4 regions of the Streptomyces sp. NPDC014861 genome follow, and region 4 is predicted to be linked to each of the others. Evidence: riboswitches for the same ligand, from Rfam matches in the RefSeq annotation. Region 4 holds a riboswitch; each other region holds the start of a gene.
What was found. A riboswitch is a leader RNA that binds a small molecule or an ion and turns the genes downstream of it on or off. The one in region 4 is predicted to bind cyclic di-AMP.
Positions count from the first base shown of each region.

Region 1: linked by a shared signal. The riboswitch ahead of ACF1BN_RS31295 (M23 family metallopeptidase) and the one ahead of ACF1BN_RS28990 (M23 family metallopeptidase) in region 4 are both predicted to bind cyclic di-AMP.
Region 2: linked by a shared signal. The riboswitch ahead of ACF1BN_RS01080 (peptidoglycan DD-metalloendopeptidase family protein) and the one ahead of ACF1BN_RS28990 (M23 family metallopeptidase) in region 4 are both predicted to bind cyclic di-AMP.
Region 3: linked by a shared signal. The riboswitch ahead of ACF1BN_RS12845 (transglycosylase SLT domain-containing protein) and the one ahead of ACF1BN_RS28990 (M23 family metallopeptidase) in region 4 are both predicted to bind cyclic di-AMP.

Region 1 is NZ_JBIBWV010000024.1:21,893-26,078, forward strand. It holds gene ACF1BN_RS31290 (aldo/keto reductase) at 1-73, opposite strand, end outside; gene ACF1BN_RS31295 (M23 family metallopeptidase) at 145-1,359, opposite strand; cyclic di-AMP (ydaO/yuaA leader) riboswitch at 1,371-1,522, opposite strand; gene ACF1BN_RS31300 (PP2C family protein-serine/threonine phosphatase) at 1,750-2,994, opposite strand; gene ACF1BN_RS31305 (MerR family transcriptional regulator) at 3,320-4,060, opposite strand; tRNA gene ACF1BN_RS31310 (tRNA-Met) at 4,175-4,186, opposite strand, start outside.
Region 2 is NZ_JBIBWV010000001.1:272,833-277,018, reverse strand. It holds gene ACF1BN_RS01095 (helix-turn-helix domain-containing protein) at 1-462, shown strand, start outside; gene ACF1BN_RS01090 (DUF6126 family protein) at 483-647, shown strand; gene ACF1BN_RS01085 (tyrosine-protein phosphatase) at 672-1,493, opposite strand; cyclic di-AMP (ydaO/yuaA leader) riboswitch at 1,855-2,045, shown strand; gene ACF1BN_RS01080 (peptidoglycan DD-metalloendopeptidase family protein) at 2,050-3,006, shown strand; gene ACF1BN_RS01075 (SGNH/GDSL hydrolase family protein) at 3,168-3,971, shown strand; gene ACF1BN_RS01070 (STM4011 family radical SAM protein) at 3,958-4,186, opposite strand, start outside.
Region 3 is NZ_JBIBWV010000005.1:178,294-182,479, forward strand. It holds gene ACF1BN_RS12840 (phosphoribosyltransferase family protein) at 120-1,424, shown strand; gene ACF1BN_RS12845 (transglycosylase SLT domain-containing protein) at 1,418-2,329, opposite strand; cyclic di-AMP (ydaO/yuaA leader) riboswitch at 2,334-2,519, opposite strand; gene ACF1BN_RS12850 (hypothetical protein) at 2,849-3,580, shown strand; gene ACF1BN_RS12855 (phosphocholine-specific phospholipase C) at 3,596-4,186, opposite strand, start outside.
Region 4 is NZ_JBIBWV010000020.1:18,945-23,130, forward strand. It holds gene ACF1BN_RS28985 (GntR family transcriptional regulator) at 54-737, opposite strand; gene ACF1BN_RS28990 (M23 family metallopeptidase) at 929-1,699, opposite strand; cyclic di-AMP (ydaO/yuaA leader) riboswitch at 1,708-1,868, opposite strand; gene ACF1BN_RS28995 (M16 family metallopeptidase) at 2,065-3,459, opposite strand; gene ACF1BN_RS29000 (M16 family metallopeptidase) at 3,456-4,186, opposite strand, start outside.

The sequences.
Region 1 (4,186 bases), on a different contig from region 4:
AGACGTTGCCCCCGAGGGCGAGCGGGAAGACATGCAGGTCGGAGGTGCCCAGCGGGCGCAGAGGTGACGTCATGCAGCGATCAACTCCGTGCACCGCCGGGCGTATTCCGATCGGGGAGCCTGAACCCCGACCGGAAGACGGACTCAGACCGACAGGCCCTTGGACCGCAGCCACTCGGCCGGGTCGATGCCCGAGCCGTCCGGGGTGTGGACCTCCAGGTGGAGGTGGGGTCCGGTGACGTTGCCGGTGGCGCCGACGCGGCCGATGGTCTCGCCGGTGGTGACGGTCTGGCCGGCGGCGACGGTCATGGAGGAGAGGTGGCAGTACCAGATCTCGGTGCCGTCCTCCAGCTGGAGGACGATCCGGTAGCCGTACGAGCCGGACCAGCCGGCCGAGGTGATGGTGCCGCCGTGCACCGCCTTGAGCGGGGTGCCGGTGGGAGCGGCGAAGTCGAGGCCCGTGTGGTAGCCGGAGGACCACATCGAACCGGACTGCATGTAGGTGGAGGTCAGCGTGTACGAGGAGAGCGGCATCGAGTAGCTGGCGGCCAGCTTGGCGAGCCGCTCGGCCTCCGCCTTCTCCGCGGCGATCCGCTCGGCCTCGGCCTTCTCCTTCGCGATCCGCTCCGCCTCCGCCTCGGCCTCCGCCTTGGCCTTCGCGGCGGCCTCGGCCTTCGCGGCGGCGTCCGCCTTGGCCTTGGCGTCCGCCGCGGCCTTCTCCGCGGCGGCCTTCTCGGCGGCCAGCTTCTCGGCGTCGGCGGCGGCCTGCTGCTGCTGTTCGGCCTGCTGGAGGATGCGGGCGCGCAGGGCCTCGCCCGCGTCGGCGGCGGAGGCGGTGCGCTCCGCGGCCTCGGTGCCGGCGGCGGTGTCGGCCGGGGCGGTGTACGTGATCGAGGTGAGCGGCTTCGCGGCCGCGCCGCCCGCGGCGACCGCCACGGTGTCCTCGATCGGGGCGGGGGCGGGCTCGTCCTCGCCGCCGGACAGCAGGGCGCCGACGCCGGGCAGGTCGTGGGCGTCCGGCAGGCCGAGGTCGGGGAGGTCCGGCAGGGAGATCGCGACCGGGGGCTTCTCCTGCGCGGTGGCGAGGCCGCCCGCGCCGACGGCGGCGATGACGCCGACGCCGAGGACGGTGGAGGAGCGGGCGAAGTTGGAGCGCTGCTTCACGACCCGGTGCCGGCCGCCGCTGCGGCTCTCGGCGCGCAGGGAGCCCTCGGTCGGGTTCCACTCCCCGGGTGCGGGGGTGAAGGAGGCTGGGTCGTACGCGCCCGGCGCGGAGCCGGCCGGGTCGTCCGCTCCGACGGCACCCGGGCCGCCGAAGGGCTCGAAGGGGGCTCCGGGTACGGGGGTGTTGGACGCCACGGAGGCGCGCTCCTTTCCTTCCTTCTCGCCTACCGGGTTAGCTGACGGGTTCGGAGCAGGAAGGTCTCCTACGGGCGTTTTCGCACAGGGGGCGTGCGAGGGGCCCGATTCACCCCAAGGGATGGTTCCCCGGTTCCCTTTCGGGATTCGGCGTGTGCGCACGGAGCCGTCTCTTGCGACGGCTGGGACGACCGCGCTGCGTTATCGAACGTTAATAGACACGGTGGTCCGATTCCAAGCCGCTGCTCTTGATCATTCATTGAATTGGCAGGGATTCGCCCGAGTTGACCCCCGTTCAGTGAGGCCCGGCCAAACCTGCGAGATCTGACGTTATGTCAATTGTTATCTCTGTGGCACCTCGCGAGCACGGACGGTGACAGCGCCCCTCCGTCAGCGCGCGGGACCGGGCGGGACCACCGGCATCGTCCGCCGCCGCTCGGGCGCCCCCGCCGCCGGACGGCTCACCGCCAGCAGCGCCATGTCGTCCGTCGACCCGCCGCCGGTGTGCCGCCGCACGTCGTCCACGAGCGCGTCCAGCAGTTCCTCGGGCCCGGGGAAGACCGCACCCCGGAGCCGGGCCGCCGGATCGTAGAAGACGCCGTACGCGTCCCGCGCCTCCGACAGCCCGTCCGTGTGGAAGAGCAGCGTCGCGCCCGGCGGATACGGCCGCTCGTCGGCCCGGTCGGCCCAGACCGCCAACTCCCCCATTCCCAGGGGCAGCGCCGCCTCGGCCGGCTCGACCGCCTCCAGGCGCCCGTCCCCGTACAGCAGCAGCGGCGGCGGATGGCCGCGGTTCACGAGGCGCACGCTCCCTCCCTCGCGCGGGATCTCCGCGAGCACCGCCGTCGTGAACCCCTCGAAGGCGTCGAGGCCTTCACGCCGGCTCCCCTCCCGCGTCAGCGCCCGTTCGAGCCGCTGCGCCACCCCTTCGAGCGTCGCCTCCTGCTCGGCCGCCTCCCGGAAGGCGCCGATGACGACGGCCACCGCCTCCACCGCGTCCATCCCCTTGCCCCGCACGTCCCCGACCACGAGCCGCACCCCGTGCGGGGTGTCCTGCACGGCGAACAGGTCGCCGCCGATGAACGCGTCCGCCTGCGCCGCCTCGTAGCGTGCCGCGCACTGGAGCCCCGCCATCCGTTCCGCCGGCATGGGCAGCACCGCCCGCTGCGCCGCCTCCGCGATCACCCGCGCCGACGCCAGCCGCTCCCCGCTGCGCCGCACGACCAGATTGATCAGCAGCGCCAGCGCGGAGACCGTCACCACGGTGAGGGTCTCGGTGAGCGAGGGCACGTCGGAGAGCGTGTCGTTGTACGCGTGCAGCCCGACCGAGGCCAGGACGGCCGCGATCCCGGTCAGCAGGGTCGTGAGCCGGGAGAAGAACGGGGCGGCGACCAGCGGGGCGGCGGAGAAGAGCGGCGCCGCCGTGTACGCCGCCGGGGTGGCCACGTCGAAGAACACCCCGCCGACGATGATCAGCGGCGGCAGCGCCCGCAGGAACCTCCGGGTGGCCCCGAAGGGCGCGGCCGGGGGCTGCGGCCCGCCGCCGTACGGCGTCCGGGGAGCGGCGGGCCGGACGGGGCGGCGGGGCTCCCCGCCCCGCCGCCCGCGGCCCGCCGCTCCCCGAGGGTGTGTCACCGCGTACTCCTGCCCGGTCGCCGGCCCGCCGCCGGGCCCGGCGCCGCGCACCCTCCCAGGGTCCCCGCGCCGCGCCCGGGCGGCGACCGGCGGAGGGCCGACCGGGCGTACGGCTCCGGGCGCCGCCCGTCCGCGTACCCGGCCGTCCTCCCGCACCGGTGCACGGCCCCCCGCCCCGGCCCCGTACCCGGCCGCCCTCCTCTCCCCGACCCGCGGCGGCCCCCGCCGGTCGCCACCGGCCCCCACCGGTCGCCGCCCGGGTCCGCGCGGCGGAGTGCGAGCCACGGCGGTGCCGTGGCTCGCGGGCGTCTCCGGGTTCCGGCGGTCAGAGGTTCCGCTCGGCCCAGAGGATCAGGGCATCGCGCACCAGGACCGCGGTGCCCTCGCCGTGCCGGTCGTAGTTCTTGGTGAACCTGGGGTCGTCCACGTACATCCGGCCGAGCCCGATCAGGTACTCCTTCGTCGGCCGCGTGGTGCCGGAGAGCCAGTCGTACTGCCTCCGGGCCAGCGCCTGCACCTCGTCGCTGCCGGGCGCGAGCCCGGCGGCGGCCGCCGCGCCGAAGTCGCGGGCGATGGCCGCCTGCGTCTCCATGAACTCCTTCTTCTCCGCCTCGCCGAGCGACCGCCACCAGCGGTCCCCCCGCTCGTACGCGTCGCGGCCCCACCGTTCGGTGACCTCCGCCTCGTACCGCGTGTGGTCGAAGCCGTCGAAGACTTCCTCGGCCATGAGCTGTTCTCCTCTCTCGGTCTTGTGGAGAGTGGTCCGCACGGCCTCGATCTGCCGCCCGATGCGCTCGCGCTCCTGCTGGAGGAGGGCCAGATGCGTGCGCAGGGCGGCCGAGGTGTCCCGCTGGCCTTCGAGGACCTCGGCGATCGCGGGCAGCGAGAGCCCGAGCTCGCGCAGCAGCAGGATCCGCTGCAGGCGCACGAGCGCCGCCTGGTCGTAGTACCGGTAACCGTTCGCGCCGATCCGGCTCGGCTCCAGCAGCCCCAGCTCGCCGTAGTGGCGGAGCGTGCGGCTGGTGGTGCCGGCCTTCCTGGCGATCTCCTGGATCGACCACTCCATGCCGAGAACGGTAGAACTTGACGTTGCGTAAAGGTCAAGCCGCTGCGGCGGGCGCTCCCGGGAACGCCGAAGGCCCGGATCGTCGGAGACGATCCGGGCCTTCGGGCTACTGAGTAGCGGGGACAG
Region 2 (4,186 bases), on a different contig from region 4:
AACCGGCAGCCCTCGCTGCCGATGCTGCTGGCCCTCGCCCGTATCTACGGTACGACGGTCGCCGAGCTGCTGGGGGAGACCCCGCCCGAGCGCGACCCGGTGATCCGGGCCGGGCGCTCCGAGCCCGTCGAGGCCGACGGCTGGGTCTACCGGCAGGCCGGTGGCGCGGGCCGGGCCATGCAGTGCCTGCGCGTCCACGTGCCCTACGCCACCCGGGCCGACATCGTGCGCGTCCACCCGGGCGAGGAGTGGCTGCACGTCCTCGAGGGGCGGGTGCGGCTCGCGCTCGGCGAGACCGTGCACCTGCTCGATCCCGGGGACAGCGCCCACTTCGACTCGCTCACCCCGCACCGGATCGGCGCGGCCGGCCGCGCCGGTGCCGAGGTGCTGTTCGTCCATACGCTGTTGCAGAGCCCCGCCGCCGAGCTGTGTCTGGGCGGCGGCGCCCCGCATCCCCGCTGAGTTCTGAAGGGTTGACCGACATGTCCGACAAGTCAGTGAATTCCGCCCCGGTCACCGGCGAGGAGCGCGGTGAGGGCAAGTTCCCCAAGGGGCTGGTGCTCCGCCTCTTCGCGTACCTGATCGCCGGTCACCTCTTCGCCGGCTTCCTCTACCTGCTCTTCATGCTCGGCGGGCAGAACCAGTAGCCGGATCCCGGGACGGCGGCCTCCTCACGCCTCCGTGAGGAACCGCTCCCGCAGCCGCTCGCGGGTCTCGGGCGCCAGCTTGAGGCCGTCCGCGAGATAGGCGTCCACCGAGCCCCAGGTCGCGTCGATCGTCTCGAACGCGGCCCGGAGGTACTCCACCCGCGCGTCGAAGAGCGGGCTCAGCAGCTCCATCACCTCGGGCGCCATCGCGTCCCGGGCGGTGGAGCTGCGGCGCACCTTGTAGCGGCGGTGCGGGGCGTCGGACTTCACGTAGTCGGCCTCGATCGCCTCGCGCTCCACGCCCAGCGCGAGCAGGGTGATGGCGATCGAGAGCCCGGCGCGGTCCTTGCCGGCCGCGCAGTGCATCAGGGCCGGGACGGAGTCCTCGGCGAGGGCGTGCAGGACCCGGCTGTGCTCGACGGTCCGCTCCACGATCATCCGGCGGTACGAGACCGTCATCCGCTCCGCCGCCTTGCCGTCGCCCAGCAGGCCCCGCAGCGTGTCGAGGTCGCCCTCGCGCACCATCCGCCAGAACTCCTTGCCGTCGGCCGGGTCGCTCAGCGGTATGTTCACGTTCCGTACGCCCGGCAGCTCGACGTCCGGCCCCTCCACCTTCGCGTCGGCCGCGTTGCGGAAGTCGAAGATCGTGTGCAGGCCGAGGCCGTCGAGGAAGGCCGCGTCGGACTCGGTGGCGTCGGCGAGGTGGCCGCTGCGGAAGAGGGTGCCGGGGCGGACCGCGCGCCCGTCCGTCGTCGGCAGGCCGCCCACGTCCCGGAAGTTGCGGACCTCCACGAGCTCGGGCTCGCCGGGTTCGAGGGGCTGGACCTGCGGCAACTGCTGCGTCACGGATGCTCCTGGGGGTGAGGTGTTCACGGGACCGGACGAGATCGGTTCCCCCCGCAATCATCCCGGGGCGCGGGTCGCGGCGCACCCCCCTGGTCGGTAATGGGCGATCTGTCCGTATTGAAATGCCTTGGGGTAACGCGCCCTGGTTGAGGGTGAGATGGAATTCCGCGCGTGAGCAGCGTCATAAAGGTGACGGATCGTGGCCGACGCCCCGCTCCAATCACCCGCCCTGAAAAGGGATTCGAGGGACCGTCATCGACGGAGGGTGACCGGAATTCCGGGCCCGAAGATCGCCCCGGAATGCCTGTCGAATACGGCGGCTTGTTCGCGCCGACCCCGCTCGTCTAGCGTCGCCGTCAATCCGGTCGGACCGCCGAATCCTGCCACCGTCCGGAATTCGACCCCTTCCATCGCGTGGCAGGAGCGGGGGACCCAAGGAAGTACGCCGGTCCCGCGACGCAGGACGGCTCGGGGTGAAGTCGCGTGACACACGCGGCCGGACATCTCCAGTCCGAACCCGACAGCTCACCTCGCAGGCGCCGGAGAGGAATTCGCCATGCCCGTGAACGGTAAGCACCGCCGCCAGAAGTCCACCTTCCTGACCCGTGGCCTCGTGGCCGCCGGCACCGGCGGCGCCGTCGTCGCCCTGCCGCTCATCGGCGCCACCGGAGCCCACGCCGCCGAGCAGGCCGCCCCGGCCGCCGTCTCCGCCGGCGTCGTGAGCGCCGCCGCCCACGTCCAGGCCGCCCCCGCCGCCAAGGCCGCCGCGCCGAAGGCGTACTCCGTCGTCGCCGGCGACTACCTGTCCAAGATCGCCGCCGAGCAGAACGTCGCCGGCGGCTGGCAGAAGCTCTACTCCGACAACCGCCAGGTCGTCGGCGAGGACCCCTCGCTCATCCTCCCGGGCATGAAGCTCACCCTCGGCGCCAAGAACACCGCGAAGGCCGCCGCCCCGAAGCCCGCCGCCAAGGCCGCCCCGAAGGCCGCCGAGGCCGCTCCGAAGGCCGAGCGCAAGGCCGCCCCGAAGGCCGCCGCCGGCGAGCAGACCCGCGCCTCGCGCTCCGCCGAGCGCGCCGCGGCCCCGGCCGCCGCCGCCCCGGCCGCCTCCTCCGGCTGGGTCGCCCCGGTCGCCGGCGGCGTCTCCACCCCGTACCGCGCCTCCGGCTCCATGTGGTCCTCCGGCTACCACACCGGCGCCGACTTCATCGCCTCCTCCGGCACCACCGTCCGCGCCGTCGGCGCCGGCACGGTCGTCTCCGCCGGCTGGAGCGGGGCCTACGGCAACGAGGTCGTCATCCAGCACGCCGACGGCAACTACTCGCAGTACGCCCACCTCTCCTCCCTCTCCGTCTCCTCCGGCCAGTCGGTGACCGGCGGCCAGCAGATCGGCCTCTCCGGCTCCACCGGCAACTCCACCGGCCCGCACCTGCACTTCGAGATCCGCACCTCGCCCAGCTACGGCGCGGACATCGACCCGCTGGCCTACCTGCGCCAGCACGGCGTGTCGATCTGACCCGTCCGGCTCCACGGCCGCACGAAGGCCCGGCACCCCTCGGTGCCGGGCCTTCGCCCTATTCCGGCTTGGCAAATTCTTTATCGGTGGCATATATCACCCGCCGTCAACCCCTCCTTACGGTCGCGTAGGTCACATCCGAAACGGAAGGATGTGCTGCCGTGGCAGACGATTCGAGAGAAACAGACAAGAACGCGTTCGGGTCATTCGGGTCGTACGCGGCGATCGGTGACAGCTTCACGGAGGGCGTCGGCGACCCCGGACCCGCCGGCACCTACGTCGGCTGGGCCGACCGCTTCGCGGTGCTCCTCGCCGACCAGCTGCCGGACCCCGAGGACTTCCGCTACGCCAACCTGGCCGTCCGCGGACGCCTCCTCGACCAGATCGTGGCCGAGCAGGTCCCCCGGGCGAAGGAGCTCGCCCCCGACCTCGTGACCTTCTGCGCGGGCGGCAACGACATCATCCGCCCCGGCACCGACCCCGACGACGTCGCCGAACGCTTCGAGCGGGCCGTCCGGGACCTCACCTCCGCCGTCGGCACCGTGATGGTCACCACCGGCTTCGACACCCGGGACGTGCCCGTCCTCAAGCACCTGCGCGGCAAGATCGCCACGTACACGGCCCACGTCCGCGCCATCGCCGACCGCTACGACTGCCCGGTCCTCGACCTGTGGTCGCTCCGCTCCGTCCAGGACCGGCGCGCCTGGGACGACGACCGGCTGCACCTCTCGCCCGAGGGACACACCAGGGTCGCGCTGCGCGCCGCGCAGGTCCTCGGCCTGCCGGTCCCGGCCGACCCCGACCAGGCGTGGCCCCCGCTGCCCGTCCGGGGCCCGCTGGAGGTCCGCCGGGACGACATCCACTGGGCGCGCGAGTACCTGGTGCCGTGGATCGGGCGGCGGCTGCGCGGCGAGAGCTCCGGCGACCACGTGGAGGCCAAGCGCCCCGACCTCATGCCCCTGTAGCTCCCGGACGGCCGGCGGGGATCCGCTCCAGGACCCCGCCGGCGAACACGTCGTACAGCGGCAGCGTCTCCAGGTGCACATAGCCGATGTGACAGTCGCAGACGGCGAGGGGACAGGCCCGGGGGCGCAGCGCGGCACGGTACGAACCGTCGTACAGGTTGCCCAGCTCGGCCCTGACGAAGTGGCAGCGCCGCACCGTGCCCTCCCCGTCGACC
Region 3 (4,186 bases), on a different contig from region 4:
GGGCAGCCGTCGAGCGGGCCCAGCACTCGGCGGCGGACGCGACGGCGGGTGGGACCCTGGAGGTACGGGCCGGGCCGGACGGCCCGCCGGGGATGCGCTCACCGGGAAGGCGGCACGTCATGTACTTCGCCGACCGCGTCGACGCGGGGCGGCAGCTCGCCGCGCGCCTCGCCCGCTTCGAGGGGCAGGAGGTCGTCGTCCTCGGCCTGCCGCGCGGCGGGGTTCCGGTGGCGGGGGAGGTCGCGGAGTTCCTCGACGCGCCCCTGGACATCTGCCTCGTCCGGAAACTGGGCGTGCCCAGCCGGCCCGAGCTGGCCATGGGCGCCATCGGGGAGGGCGGGGTACGGGTCCTCAACGAGGACATCGTGCGGGACGCGCGCGTGAGCGCGCGGGACCTGGAGGCGGTGGAGGAGCGGGAGCGGGCGGTGCTGGCCGACCGCGCCCGGACGTACCGGGGCAGCCGGCGGCCGGTGCCGCTGGAGGGGCGGATCGTCGTGGTCGTCGACGACGGGCTCGCCACCGGCGCGACCGCGCTCGCCGCCTGCCGGGTGGTCCGGGCCGGCGGCGCCGCGCGGATCGTGCTGGCCGTGCCGGTGGCACCGTACGGATGGACGGCGAGGCTCGCCGGCGAGGCCGACGAGACGGTCGCCGTGCACACCCCCCAGGGGTTCGCCGCCGTCGGTCAGTACTACCGGGAGTTCGACCAGACGCCGGACGCCGAGGTGGTGGCCCGGCTCGACCGGAGCCGGGCGGCGCGCGGTCCGGTGGTCCGGCACACCGCCGTACGGATCCCCGGCGGCGGCCCCGAGCTGCCGGGCGATCTGGCACTGCCCGACGGGGCCGCGGGGCTGGTCCTCTTCGCGCACGGCAGCGGCAGCGGGCGGCACAGCCCGCGGAACCGCGCGGTGGCCGCAGCCCTGAACAGGTCCGGGCTCGGAACGCTCCTCTTCGACCTGCTCACCGAGGCCGAGGCGGCCGACAGGGCGCGGGTCTTCGACACCCCGCTCCTCGCCGGGCGACTGGCCCGCGCCGCCGCGTGGACGGCCGGGCGGCCCGATACGGAGGCCCTGCCCCGCGGCTACTTCGGTGCGAGCACGGGCGCCGCGGCGGCGCTGTGGGCGGCGGCCGAACCGGGGGACGCGGCGGCCGCCGTGGTGTCCCGGGGCGGCCGGCCCGACCTCGCGGAGGAGCGCCTCGCCGCCGTCCGGGCGCCGACGCTGCTGATCGTCGGCGGGGCCGACGAACCGGTCCTGGATCTCAACCGGCGGGCCGAGGCGCTGCTGCGCTGCGAGAGCCGGATCGAGGTCGTGCCGGGCGCCGGCCACCTCTTCGAGGAGCCAGGGGCCCTGGAGGAGGTGGCGGCGCTGGCGACCGCCTGGTTCACCGGTCGCTTCGGGACGGTGGGCGGCGGGGTGGATCAGTAGGGGCCGTTGACGTTGTCGATGGACCCGTAGCGGTCGGCCGCGTAGTTGCAGGCGGCGGTGATGTTGGCGACCGGGTCGTACGGGTCGAGCGAGGTGCCCGGCACGTGGTACGCCGCGAAGGTCGGGTCGATGACCTGGAGCAGGCCCTTGGAGGGGGTGCCCTTGGCGGCGTTGGAGTCCCAGAGGTTGACGGCGCGGGGGTTGCCGGAGGACTCGCGCATGACGTTGCGGAGGATGCCGTCGTACGAGCCGGGGATGCCGTAGCCGGCCATGACGTCCAGCGACTCGCGGATCCAGCCGTCGAGGTTGTCTGCGTACCGGGTGGCGGCGGCGGGCGCGGCCTCGGCGGCGGCAGGCTGGGCCTTGGTCGCCTCGGTCTGGACGGCCGGTGCCGCCGCGCGGGCGGAGGAACGGCTCGCCCGTTCGGCCGAACCGGCGGAGGCGGGCTTGGCGTCGGACTTCGAGGTGGTCCCTGCGGTGCCCTTGCGGGCCGTCTTCTCCGGGGCCGGGGCGGCCTCCGCGGAATGCCGACGAATCGTCAGTTCGAGGCCCGGGTGAATGAGTGACGGATTGTCACCCACCGCCGTCCTGTTGGCCTGGTAAAGCGACTTCCAGCCGCCCTGAATTCCCTTTCGGTGGGCGATCAGGGAAAGCGAGTCGCCCTTCACGACGGTGTACGCGCGGGTGGCGGCGGGCGCGGCGGGAGCCTGCGCGGGCGTGGCGGCCCGTACGGCCGGGGCGGCGACGGAGGCGGCCGGGACGGCCGACTGCGCGACGGGCTCGGCGCCGGCCGTGGCGGGCACGACCAGGGGCAGGGCCAGAGCGACTCCGCCGGTGCCCGCGAACGCGAGACCTCGGGAGACGGGACGGCGTCGGGGGCGGCGGTGCTTGCCGTGAGCGGCCATGACGGTTTCCTCTCCGGCGCCTGCGAGGTGAGCTGTCGGGTTCGGACGGGAGGTGTCCGGCCGCGCGCACGCGGCTTCACCCCGAGCCGCTCCGGCTGTCCGGACCGGCGGTGTGGTGGGTCCCCCGCTCCTGCCGTCGGGTGAAATGGGAGGTCTTTCGGGCGGTGGCAGGATTCGGCGATCCGCTCGAATGGAGGTGACCGTAAGCGAGAAATGCGGCGGGGAACAAGACGCGAATGCGCGAGAAAAGGAAAGGTAAAGATCGACGGAGTGGAATTCAAGATCGAACGCGCAGGGCGGCGGTTCGGAATCCCTTGCTCCGTGCGGCTCGTGGGGGCGCGGGCCCGGTTCCGACGCTCGGAAAGTGAGTCGCGTCACTGGGTGCGCAATGCCCGAATAGGGCGCCTTATTACCTTCGCGGAACAGTGCGGCGTAATGCCCTCGGGTGGCGGTGACGGGCGACACGCGAGACGTCGTGCATAAGTCGCAAACCAGACATTCGCTCCCAATGATGGAGGAATGTCTCTTCCCGTCTCGCCAAGCACCGACGCGCCGTACGCCTCTCCGCCCTCCGCGCGGCCGTTCGCCCCCAACGCCCGCGCCCTGGACGCCCGCGCTTCGGACGCTCTCGCCCCGGACGCCCTCGACCCCGAGCTCCTCGCGCTCGACGCCCTCGACGCCCTCGACGCCCTAGACCGTGAGGCGGCCAGGCTGCGCGAGAGCGCCGCCTGGGAGCGTCTGCTCGCGCCGCCCCCAGTCCCGCCGGAGCCGGACCCCGAGGCGTGGCGGGGGCTCCTCTCGGTCCCCGTCGACCGCCTCGTCGCCGACGCGCTCGGCGCGCTGCCGCCGCCCCCGCCGGCCGAGCATCCGCTGCCCGGCCGGATCGGGGCCGCGCTCCCGGACCGGCTGCACGCCTGGCGGCGGATCGGCCGCCGCGACGTGCGCCCCTCCGTCCACCTGGCGTACACGCGCCGGGTCCTGACCGAATGGGGCTGGCAGAACACCCCGTACAAGCTGCGCGACGCACGCGGGGCCCGGTGCCTGTGCGGCGCCATGCTCGCCGCCCACCGGCTGGGCCACGGCAGCGCGTCCACCATGAACGAGGCCGGCGCCTGGATCATGACCGAACTGCGCTCCCAGGGGTGGTACGGGCTCATCGGCCCCTGGAACCGCGCTCCGGGCCGCACCGCGGAGGACGCGGTCGCGCTCGTCGACGCCACGATCCGGCGCGCGGCCCTCGCCGGGCGGTGAGCGCGCGCAGGACCGTCAGCCGGTGACGCTGGGCGCGCCGGTCTCGATGTGGCCGGTGTACCGGCGCGACCAGGTGCCGTCGATGTCGGCCAGGACGGTGAAGTCGTACCAGCCGTCCGCGTACGCGACCGCGTTGAAGAAGTCCTCGCGCGAGGACCCGGCGGGGACGGTGTAGGTCCACGGGCCGTCCGTGCGGTAGGCGTTCGCGCGGATGGTGAACGTGACCGGGCCGCCGGAGGTGTTGTTCAGCCGGAACCAGAGCGCGGTCTTCCCGGTGCCCGGTTCGACCGCGAAGCGGGCCGCCACCTCGATCGCCTTGCCGGCCTTGGAGGCGTCACCGATGAAGCGGCGCAGGAAGCGGTTGGGGCCCATCATCGAGATGTCGTACTTCCCCGAGCCCGAGCCGAGCCCGATGTTGAAGTGATCGGTGGAGGTGGCGCCCGGGTCCACCGTGTACTGCCAGGCGGCGGTGGCCCGGTGCTGGTGCGGGTGGATCGAGAAGTGGGCGGCGCGGCGGGCCTCCGGGCCCTGGTTGGTCATGGAGAACCAGGCGAGGATCTTGCCCGCGGGGCCGAACTCGAAGCGGTCCAGGTTGCCGTTGGGCTG
Region 4 (4,186 bases):
GGGCAGCACGAAAAGCGCCACAGAATCGCTATTCTTTGTATACGGCGCCCGTGTTAATTCCGGACGCTCGCCGTGTTGACGGCATGTTGCGAAACCCTCACGCGGCCCCGCTCGGGCCTTTTCAGCCGGTGCAGCGGGAGCGTGTGCTCGGCGTGCAGGGCGGTCAGCGCGCGGGCCCGCTCGGCGTCCCCGCGCGCGACGGCGTCGACGATCGCCCCGTGTTCGGCCCAGGCGTCCACGGGGCGGTCCGGCTGGTCCACCACGTACATCCAGGCGATCTTGTGGCGCAGCTGGGTGAGCAGGGCGGCGAGCGCCGGGCTCCCCGACGCCTGCGCGAGCGTCTCGTGGAACCAGCCGCCGAGCGCCCGCAGATCCTCGCCCTGCCCCCGGCGGGCCCGCTCCTGCCCCAGCCTGACCAGACCGCGCAGCACCTTGAGGTGGGCGTCGGTACGCCGCTGGGCGGCCCGTGCGGCGCCGAGCGGTTCGAGCAGCGCCCGTACGTCGAGCAGGTCGGCGGCCTCCTGCTCGGTGGGCTCGGCGACCTGGGCGCCCGCGTGCCGGCGGCTCACCACGAAGCCCTCGGACTCCAGGGTGCGCAGCGCCTCGCGGACCGGGACGCGGGAGACGCCGTAGCGGCGGGCGAGCTGCTCCTCGGTGAGCCGGCTGCCGCGCCCGAAGACCCCCGAGACGATGTCGTCCCGGATCGCCGTGCATACCGATTGCGCGGGAACCCGCATGTCCGACCTCCGCTTTCGCTCCGCGCGCACCGAATTCGAGCTGCGCTTCTCACGCGACTCTATTGCAGCGCGCCGGAAATTCCGATGCCCCCTCGGAATTCGAGCTCCTCGGCAGCGGTCGTATCGGGCGAGGAGATACGAAAAGGCCCCGGCTCGTGGGAGCCGGGGCCGATTCGACGCGGGGTGACGGGTCAGAGGCTGACGCCGCGGGCGCGGAGGTACGAGACGGGGTTGAGGTCGGAGCCGTAGTCGGCGGTGGCACGGGCCTCGAAGTGGAGGTGCGGGCCGGTCGAGTTGCCGGTCGAGCCCGAGACGCCTATCTGCTGGCCGGGCTCGACGGACTGGCCGACGTAGACACCGATGGACGCCAGGTGGCCGTACTGGGTGTAGGTGCCGTCGTTCATCCGGATCACGATGTTGTTGCCGTACGCGCCACCCCAGCCGGCCTCGACGACGGTGCCGGAGCCGACGGAGACGACCGAGCTGCCGTAGGCGGCGTGGAAGTCGACGCCGGAGTGGCTGCCGGAGGACCAGAGGGAGCCGCCGGTCTTGTAGCCGGTGGAGACGTACGAGCCGGCGACCGGGAGGTTGAAGGAGGCGAGCCGGCGGCGCTCGGCCTCACGGGCGGCGCGCTCCTTGGCCTCGCGGATCTCCTGGGCGCGGGCCTCGGCCTGGCGCTTCGCCTCGGCGCGCGCCTTGGCGCGGGCGTCGGCCTCGGCCACCTCCAGCTCCTGGGCGGCGGCCTGGGCGCTGAGCTGGTCGGCGATGGACTCGTCGGCGATCACCCGGGTGAGGCCGGTGTCCTCGGCGGAACGGTCGTCCGTGTCGGCGGCGAGCGCCGGAGAGGCGAGGGTGCCGACGACACCGGTGGTGGCGAGGGCGGCCACGCCGGCGATGCCGGCGCTGCGGCGAGCCAGTCGGCTCGCACCACGATGCTTCCCGGTGGCACGGGTGAACGCCAAGACGGTTCCTTTCCTTCCTTCTCGCCTACCGGGTTAGCTGACGGGTTCGGAGCAGGAAGGTCTCCTACGGGCCCCTCCGCGTGGCGAAGGCGTCCGATTCACCCCAGGGACTGTGTGGGTCCCCGGCTCCCCAGGCTCGCGCCTGACGGGGACTCGGCGATGGCTGCCCGGTGCCGCGGGTGCGGCGCGTGCGTCGGTCGGACAGCCGGGACGACGCTAGGCCCGGCGGATGTCAATCACCAAACGGTCTCGCTGATTTGTAAGACATGCCACAGGCCAAACGATCACGGTTGACGCCATACAGGACAAAGCGGAGGTCTCCGACGCTTCATCGCATCGGAGACCTCCGCCGTGACGACGAGGCGTCAGCTCACCACGGACACCTCACCGATGCCGAGGGCCCGCACGGACTCCTCGATCTCGGCGGCGTCGCCCACCAGAACCGTCACCAGGCGGTCCACCGGGAAGGCGCTGACGACCGCGGCCGTGGCCTCGACCGTGCCCGTTTCGGCGAGCCGGGCGTACAGCCGGGCCTGGTAGTCGTCCGGCAGGTGCTGCTCGACCTGGTCGGAGAGGGTCGCCGCGACCGAGGCGGCCGTCTCGTACTTGAGCGGCGCCACGCCCACGAGGTTCTGCACGGCGACGTCCCGCTCGGCGTCGGTCAGACCGCCCTCGGCGAGCGTGCGGAGCACCTTCCACAGGTCGTCGAGGGCCGGGCCGGTGTTGGGGGTGTCGACCGAGCCGCTGATGGCCAGCATCGAGGCGCCGTGGCCCTCGCCGTCCGAGCGGAGCACCTGCCCGAAGGCGCGCACGCCGTACGTGTACCCCTTCTCCTCGCGCAGCACCGCGTCCAGACGCGACGTCAGGGTGCCGCCGAGGCAGTACACGCCGAGGACCTGCGCGGCCCAGACGGCGTCGTGGCGGTCCGGTCCGATCCGGCCGATGAGCAGCTGGGTCTGGACCGCCCCGGGGCGGTCGACGATGACGACCCGTCCGGTGTCGTCGGCGGTGATCGCCGGCATCGGGCGCGGCGCGGCCGGCTTGCCGGTCCAGCCGCCGAGCGTCTCGGCGAGGACCTTGTCCAGGTCCACGCCGGTCAGGTCGCCGACGACGACCGCGGTGGCGGCGGCGGGCCGCACGTGCCCGTCGTAGAAGGCGCGGACGGCGGCGGCGTCGATGGCCTCCACCGTCTCCTTGGTGCCCTGGCGCGGCCGGGACATCCGCGTGGTGGCCGGGAAGAGCTCCTTGTAGAGCTGCTTGGCCGCGCGGCGGCCGGGATTGGCCGCCTCGTGCGGGATCTCGTCGAGCCGGTTGGCCACGAGGCGCTTGACCTCGTCCGGGTCGAAGGCCGGGGCGGTCAGCGCCTCGGCGACGAGCCCGAGGGCCTTCGGGAGCCGGGAGACCGGGACCTCCAGGGAGACCCGGACGCCGGGGTGGTCCGCGTGCGCGTCCAGGGTGGCGCCGCAGCGCTCCAGTTCGGCCGCGAACTCCTCGGCGCCGCGCTCGGCGGTCCCCTCGGAGAGGGCGCGGGCCATGATGGTGGCGACCCCGTCCAGGCCCTCCGGCTCGGCGTCCAGCGGCGCGTCGACGAAGATCTCGACGGCGACGACCTGCTGGCCGGGGCGGTGGCAGCGGAGCACGGTGAGACCGTTGTCGAGCGCGCCGCGCTCGGGGGCGGGGAAGGCCCACGGCCTGGCCTCGCCGGCCTGCGGCTGCGGGTGGAAATCCATGCTGGTCAGGGGCTCGGCGGTGTCCGTCACTGGTCCGCTCCCTCTTCCTCGTCGCTGTCGGCGGCCTCGTTCGCCTCGTGCTCGCTGGGCTCGTAGACGAGAACCGCGCGGTTGTCGGGCCGGAGCCTGGCCGCGGCCACCTCGCGCACCTCGTCGGCCGTGATGCCGAGGACGCGGTCGACGGCGGTCAGCGCGAGCTGCGGGTCGCCGAACAGCACCGCGAAGCGGCACAGTTCGTCGGCGCGGCCGGCGACCGTGCCGAGCCGGTCGAGCCACTCGCGCTCCAGCTGGGCCTGGGCGCGCTCCATCTCCTCCGCGGTGGGCCCCTCGGCGGCGAAGCGGGCCAGCTCCTCGTCGACGGCCGCCTCGATGGCGGGGACCTCGACGCCGCCGGAGGTCTTGACGTCCAGCCAGCCGAGCGAGGGCGCGCCGGCGAGCCGGAGCAGGCCGAAGCCGGCGGCGACGGCGGTGCGGTCCCGGCGGACCAGCCGGTTGTGCAGGCGGGAGGACTCGCCGCCGCCCAGCACGGTGAGGGCGAGGTCGGCGGCGTCGCACGCGCGCGTGCCGTCCTCGGGCAGCCGGTAGGCGGCCATCAGGGCCCGCGCCGGGACGTCCTCGACGACGACCTCGCGCAGCTGCTCGCCGATGACCTCCGGCAGGCCGCCGTCGCGCGGGGCGGGCTTGCCGTCGTGCCCGGGGATGGAGCCGAAGTACTTCTCGACCCAGGCGAGCGTCTGCTCCGGGTCGATGTCGCCGA